Actinokineospora alba: one gene and its partner. The main gene of each other region encodes a partner of the protein of the gene in region 2 in a complex. Links are inferred from orthologs where the notes say so. Each region holds a gene or a part of one and is shown on either strand. Other genes may lie near its edges.

What was found.
Region 1: the proteins of uvrB (region 2) and pcrA are in contact, whole or in part, in a crystal structure (PDB 7EGT), measured with the Thermus thermophilus proteins. The link is inferred for Actinokineospora alba from one-to-one orthologs. Residues at the interface, in WP_096411307.1 of Thermus thermophilus: Glu23, Leu25, Arg26, Asp27, Gly28, Glu29, Arg30, Phe31, Arg55, Glu326, Asp327, Phe328, Glu379, Ser382, Gln383, His398, Gly400, Arg401; in WP_096412145.1 of Thermus thermophilus: His654, Arg656, Phe657, Gln666, Asp668, Glu669, Lys680, Arg681, Leu682, Ser683, Lys685, Tyr686, Ala687.

What each region holds. Positions count from the first base shown.
Region 1 is NZ_SNXU01000001.1:960,669-964,032, forward strand. What follows is about bases 316-3,364. They hold pcrA (DNA helicase PcrA), read right to left. Parts: upstream 2,993-3,364; coding sequence 638-2,992; downstream 316-637. Other genes in these bases: C8E96_RS04440 (hypothetical protein), read right to left, coding at 316-525; C8E96_RS04450 (chorismate mutase), read left to right, coding at 3,251-3,364. Outside these bases: C8E96_RS04435 (M23 family metallopeptidase), read left to right, coding at 1-191; more of C8E96_RS04440, read right to left, coding at 226-315. UniProt on the Escherichia coli protein: A helicase with DNA-dependent ATPase activity. Unwinds DNA duplexes with 3'-5' polarity. Translocates on single-stranded DNA with 3'-5' polarity. Initiates unwinding more efficiently from a nicked substrate than double-stranded DNA.
Region 2 is NZ_SNXU01000001.1:4,709,618-4,712,900, forward strand. The notes cover bases 276-3,243. They hold uvrB (excinuclease ABC subunit UvrB), read left to right. Parts: upstream 276-663; coding sequence 664-2,823; downstream 2,824-3,243. Other genes in these bases: C8E96_RS21740 (TetR/AcrR family transcriptional regulator), read left to right, coding at 276-632; C8E96_RS21750 (LLM class flavin-dependent oxidoreductase), read left to right, coding at 2,946-3,243. Outside these bases: C8E96_RS21735 (molybdopterin-dependent oxidoreductase), read left to right, coding at 1-76; more of C8E96_RS21740, read left to right, coding at 69-275; more of C8E96_RS21750, read left to right, coding at 3,244-3,283. UniProt on the Escherichia coli protein: The UvrABC repair system catalyzes the recognition and processing of DNA lesions. A damage recognition complex composed of 2 UvrA and 2 UvrB subunits scans DNA for abnormalities.

The DNA of each region.
Region 1 (3,364 bases), 3.7 Mb from region 2 along the record:
TCACGGTCTACGGCCACGTCAACGACTACGTGGTGCGCGAGGGCCAGCGGGTCAAGGCCGGTCAGCTGATCGCCCACATGGGCAACCGTGGCCAGTCCACCGGTCCGCACCTGCACTTCGAGGTCTGGGACGCCAGCGGTCGCAAGATGAACCCGCTGCCCTGGCTGACCGCGCGCGGCATCAGCCTCTGAGTCTCGGAGACCTCCCCAAGGTCTTCGAGAAGCGTCACCGCTTGAGCATCACCCCGCCCTCCGGGTCGGCCCGCACGAAATAGGCGCTCGCGACGCGCCACACCGTGCACAGGGAGCCACTGCGCCCAGGCGCCGGAAGGTGGGCCCGCCCGCACCCCGCACAGCGGGTGCGGGCCCCCGAGGGCCGATGGAGCCCCAGCACACTCCGCCACGCCGCCGTGAGCCTGCGCAGCTCGGTGCTGACAACCGCCTGCTGCCCGGCCGCGAGGCGGTCGACCGCGTCGAGGTAGCGGCCCACCGCCTCGGCGAGGAGCCGGTGCAGCAGCTCGTCCATTCCCTGTTCCCCCCTGCTTGCGTCATGGGGATAGTGAACCGCAGGGGACCGACAATTTTCGAACATCAGTTCGAACGTGACACCATCGAGTGACCGAGTGGGCCGCTGAGGCTTAGAGCTTCACCAAGGGGACGCTGCCGATCAGCATCAGGCGGATCGTTCCGGCGGTGCCGAAGTCGATCGTGGCCGTCGCGCGCGGGCCGGTGCCGTCGGTGGCGACGACAGTGCCCAGGCCGTACTTGTCGTGGTTGACCCGGTCGCCCACGTCCAGCGTCAGCGCCGCGGTGTCCTGCCAGCCCTTGGACGGCGCCGGACGCAGCCCGGCGCGGCCCGCTCCGGTGGCCCGAGAGCCCCACGTGGTGGCCCGGCTCGGACTTGAGCGGTCCGGACCCATCCGCCGCCAGTCGATCAAGTCCGCGGGGATCTCGTCGAAGAACCGCGAAGCCGGGTTGGTCATCGGCTGACCCCAGGCCGACCGGACGATCGCGCGGGACAGGTAGAGGCGCTCGCGGGCGCGCGTGATGCCCACGTACGCGAGGCGGCGCTCCTCGGCGAGTTCCGTGGGATCGCTCAACGCGCGCATGTGCGGGAAGATGCCGTCCTCCCAGCCCGTGGAGAACACCACCGGGTATTCCAGGCCCTTGGCCGTGTGCAGGGTCATCAGCGTGACCATGCCGCCGGACTCGTCGTCCGGGTCCGGCACCTGGTCGGCGTCGGCCACCAGGGACACGCGCTCCAGGAAGGCGGCCAGCGAGCCCGCCTCCGGGCCGACCGTGGCGGAGTCGACCGCGTCCGGTGGCGGCTCGTCGGCTGGGGCCTCGGTGAACTCGCGGGCGACCGTCACCAACTCGGTGAGGTTCTCCAGCCGCGAGGCGTCCTGCGGGTCGTCGCTGGCTTCGAGTTCGGCGCGGTACCCGGTCTGGTCGAGGACGGCGTCGAGGATCTCGGCGACGTCCTGGCCGTCGTCGACGAAGCGGCGCAGGCCGTCGATCAGCTCGACGAAGCCCGCGATCGCGCGCTGGGAGCGCGGGTTCAGCAGCGCCACCTTGCCCACGGCGGCGTCGTTCAGCGCGGCGGCGAAGGAGATCCGCTCGCGGTCGGCATGGGTGGAGACGCACGCTTCCGCGCGGTCGCCGATGCCGCGGCGAGGAACGTTGAGGATGCGGCGGAGGCTGACCGTGTCCTCCGGGTTCGCGAGAACCCTCAAGTACGCCAAGGCATCCCGGACTTCGCGCCGCTCGTAGAAGCGGACGCCGCCGACGACCTTGTACGGCAGTCCCATCCGGATGAAGATCTCCTCGAACACCCGGGACTGGTTGTTCGTCCGGTAGAACACGGCCACATCGCAGTTGTTCGCGATGCCCGCGTCGACCAGCTGGTCGATCTCGCGCGCGACGAACGACGCCTCGTCGTGCTCGTTGTCGCCGACGTAGGCGACGATCTTCTCGCCGTCGCCGAGCGCGGTCCACAGGCGCTTGTCGCGCCGGTCCGGGTTGCGCGAGATGACCGCGTTGGCGGCGTTGAGGATGGTCTGCGTGGAGCGGTAGTTCTGCTCCAGCATGACCGTCGTCGCGTTCGGGTAGTCGCGCTCGAACTCGACGATGTTGCGGATGGTGGCGCCGCGGAAGGCGTAGATCGACTGGTCGGCGTCGCCGACGACGCAGAGTTCGGCGGGCGGCAGGCCGTCGGTGCCGCGGCCGACCAGCTCGCGCACCAGCGTGTACTGGGCGTGGTTGGTGTCCTGGTACTCGTCGACAAGGACGTGACGGAAACGCCGGTGGTAGTACTCGGCGACGTCCGGGAAACCCTGCAGCAGCTCGACCGTGCGCATGATCAGGTCGTCGAAGTCCATCGCGTTGGCCTGGCGCAGCCTGCTCTGGTACTCCACATAGACCTCGGCGACGCGGCGCTCCAGGTCGTTGGCCGCGGCGGACGACGCCTGCTCGGGGCCGATCAGCTCGTTCTTGAGGTTCGAGATGTGGATCGACAGCGTGCGCGCCGGGTAGCGCTTCGGGTCGAGGTCGAGGTCGCGCGCGACCAGCGTGATGAGGCGACGCGAGTCGTCGGCGTCGTAGATGGAGAAGCTCGACGTCATCCCCAGCGTCTTGGCCTCGCGGCGCAGCACCCGCACGCACATCGAGTGGAACGTCGACACCCACATCGCGTTGGCCCGCCTGCCGACGAGGTCGGCGACGCGCTCCTTCATCTCGGCCGCGGCCTTGTTCGTGAAGGTGATCGCCATGACCTGGCCGGGATGGACGTTGCGTTCCCCGAGCAGATACGCGATACGCCGGGTCAGCACCCTGGTCTTGCCCGAGCCCGCGCCCGCGACCACGAGCAGCGGGCTGCCGATGTGCTCGACGGCGCGCCGCTGCTGGTCGTTGAGGTCGTCGAGGAGCGCTGCGGAGCCGGACTGGCGGCGGGGCGCGGCGGGCTCGGTGGTGGGGAGGTCGAAGAGTGCTTCCATCGTGCGAGCAACGGTACCGGGGGCCACCGACTAAGACGAAAAGTGCCGATCCCACAGGCCGGACACCAGGTCGACCTCACGGCCACGGTGTGTCACACTCGATCCGTGCAGCGCCACTACGAGTTTTTTTACGGGAACCGGACTCCGGCTCCCGTTGTGGCATAGCACCGAAAACCACCACGAAGCCCCGGAGTCCTCGGACCCCGGGGCTTTGTGCGCTCGGGAGCTGAGAATCTCCGCCAACCGCTGAGGATCACGATGTCCGAGAACACGGTCAAACCCAGCATCGAGCTTCCCGCCCCCGAGGAAGTCGCCGAGCTGCGCAAGGAAATCGACGAGTTGGACCGAGAGATCCTGCGCCTGGTGAAACGC
Region 2 (3,283 bases):
GCACCACCGCGATTTCCTGGCGGGCACGCCGTGGCACAAGTACGTCCCCGCCCGCCTGGAGCGCATCGATGCCTAGGTCGCCCCGCGACTCGATGATCGATAGCGCTGTCGTGCTGTTCCGACAGCGCGGGGTCGCCGACACCTCGCTGCGCGACGTCGTCGAACACAGCGGGGTCTCGCGGGGGTCGATCTACCACCACTTCCCAGGCGGCAAGGAGGAACTCGCCCTCGCGGCCACCGAGCGTGGCGGCGACTTCATCGGGAACCTGCTGGAGCGGCTGCTGGCCGACGTCGACGGCGATCGCGCGATCGCCGCGTTCGTCGACTACTGGACCTCGGCCCTGACCAAGGCCGACTTCGTCGACGGCTGCCCGATCGGCGCGGCCGCTCTCTCCTCCGACGAGACGGCGTCGGCCCGCGACGCGGCGGGTCGCGCGTTCGCGCGATGGGAGACGCTCCTGGCCGACGCGATAGCCCGCCGCGGCGTCCCGACCGCCCGCGCGGCGTCGCTGGCCACGTTGGCGATCGCGAGCATCGAGGGGGCGCTGCTGATGTGCCGGGCGCGACGCGACACGGAGCCCCTGACCAGGGTGGGCACCGAGCTGAGGGCCCTGCTCAGTCCGTCCGACTGAGATTGTCGGTGGGGCCGCGTACTGTCGGGTTGTGGCTTTTCCGACCGAGCACCCAGTCCTCGCGCACTCCGAACACCGACCCGTCGGCGACATCCCCCGTGCCGACGGGAAGTTCCGCATGGTCGCGGATTACCAGCCCGCGGGCGACCAGCCCGCCGCCATCGAGGAGCTGGAGAAGCGGATCAAGGCGGGCGAGCAGGACATCGTGCTGCTCGGCGCCACCGGCACCGGCAAGTCGGCGACGGCCGCCTGGCTCATCGAGCGGGTGCAGCGGCCGACGCTGGTGATGGCGCCGAACAAGACACTCGCCGCCCAGTTGGCCAACGAGCTGCGCGAGTTCTTCCCGGACAACGCGGTCGAGTACTTCGTCAGCTACTACGACTACTACCAGCCCGAGGCGTACATCCCGCAGACGGACACCTACATCGAGAAGGACTCGTCGGTCAACGACGACGTCGAGCGGCTGCGCCACTCCGCGACGATGAGCCTGCTCTCGCGGCGCGACGTCATCGTGGTCGCCTCGGTGTCCTGCATCTACGGCCTCGGCACTCCGCAGTCCTACCTCGACCGCTCGGTCGGGCTCAACGTCGGCGGCGAGGTCGAGCGCGATGTGCTGCTCCGCGCGCTGGTCGACATCCAGTACGCCCGCAACGACATCGCCTTCGCCCGCGGCACGTTCCGCGTGCGCGGCGACACGGTGGAGATCATCCCGGCGTACGAGGAGCTGGCGATCCGCGTCGAGTTCTTCGGCGACGAGATCGACAAGCTCTACTATCTGCACCCGCTGACCGGCGACATCGTCCGCGAGGTCGACGAACTGCGGATCTTCCCCGCCACCCACTACGTCGCGGGCCCCGAGCGCATGGAACGCGCGATCGGCGCCATCGAGGCGGAGCTGGAGGAGCGCCTCGCGACCCTGGAGCGCCAGGGCAAGCTGCTGGAGGCGCAGCGGCTGCGGATGCGCACGGCGTACGACGTCGAGATGATGCGCCAGGTCGGGTTCTGCTCCGGCATCGAGAACTACTCCCGGCACATCGACGGCCGCGGCGCGGGCACCGCCCCCGCGACCCTGATCGACTACTTCCCCGACGACTTCCTGCTGGTCATCGACGAGTCCCATGTGACCGTGCCGCAGATCGGCGGCATGTACGAGGGCGACATGTCCCGCAAGCGCAACCTGGTCGAGCACGGCTTCCGGCTGCCCAGCGCCGTCGACAACCGGCCGCTGACCTGGGAGGAGTTCGCCGAGCGGATCGGGCAGACGGTGTATCTCTCGGCCACCCCCGGCCCGTACGAGATGGGCCAGGCGGGCGGCGAGTTCGTCGAGCAGGTCATCCGCCCGACCGGCCTGATCGACCCCGAGGTCATCATCAAGCCGACCGAGGGGCAGATCGACGACCTGGTCCACGAGATCCGCGAACGCGCCGAGCGCGACGAGCGGGTGCTGGTGACCACGCTGACCAAGAAGATGTCCGAGGACCTCACGGACTACCTGCTGGAACTGGGCATCCGGGTGCGCTACCTGCACTCCGAGGTCGACACCCTGCGCCGCATCGAGCTGCTCCGGCAGCTCAGGCTCGGCGACTACGACGTCCTGGTCGGCATCAACCTGCTGCGTGAGGGCCTCGACCTCCCGGAGGTCTCGCTGGTCGCGATCCTCGACGCGGACAAGGAAGGCTTCCTCCGCAGCGGAACCTCGCTGATCCAGACCATCGGCCGCGCCGCCCGAAACGTCTCCGGCCAGGTCCACATGTATGCCGACCGGATCACCGACTCGATGCAGCACGCCATCGACGAGACGAACCGCAGGCGCGCCAAGCAGATCGCGTACAACACCGAGCGCGGCCTCGACCCGCAGCCGCTCCGCAAGAAGATCAACGACATCCTCGACCGCGTCCTCAACGAGGCCACCGACGACGACTCGGTTCCCGTGGGCGGCTCGGGCCGCAACACCTCTCGCGGCAAGCGGGCGGCGGGGGAGCCCGGCAACGCCCGAAGCGCCGGGATCGTCGGCGGTAAGGACGTCAAGTCCATGCCGCGCGCGGAACTGGCGGACTTGGTGCAGCAGCTGACAGACCAGATGATGAACGCGGCCCGCGACCTCCAGTTCGAACTGGCGGCCCGCCTGCGCGACGAGATCCACGACCTGAAGCGCGAACTGCGGGGGATGGACGCGGCCGGGATCAAGTAGCCAACGGTCCGCCCGGCGAGATGGCGTCGGGATCGCGGTGACCTGGCCGCCGGCATCAGTGCGGGAATAGGTCTGCCCCACCTCTTGTTTGAGAGTTCAACTACTAACAGGGGAGTGGGGCAATGGGTCACGAGATCCTGGGCACGCGGCAGGAGCCGACGTTCGGGCTGGACACCTTCGGCGACCTGGAGATCGGCGCCGACGGTGAGCTGGTGAGCCAGGCGGAGGCGATCCGACAGGTGGTGGCCGAGGGAGTGCTGGCCGACCAGGTCGGTGTGAACTATTTCGGCGTCGGCGAGCACCACCGGGCCGAGATGGCGGTGTCCTCACCCGACGTCGTGCTGGCCGCGATCGCGGGCCAGACCGAACGCATCCGGCTCGGCACCGGCGTGACCGTGCTGAGCTCGGACGACCCGGTCCGGGTCTACGAGCGGTTCGCCACGCTGGACGCCGTGTCCCG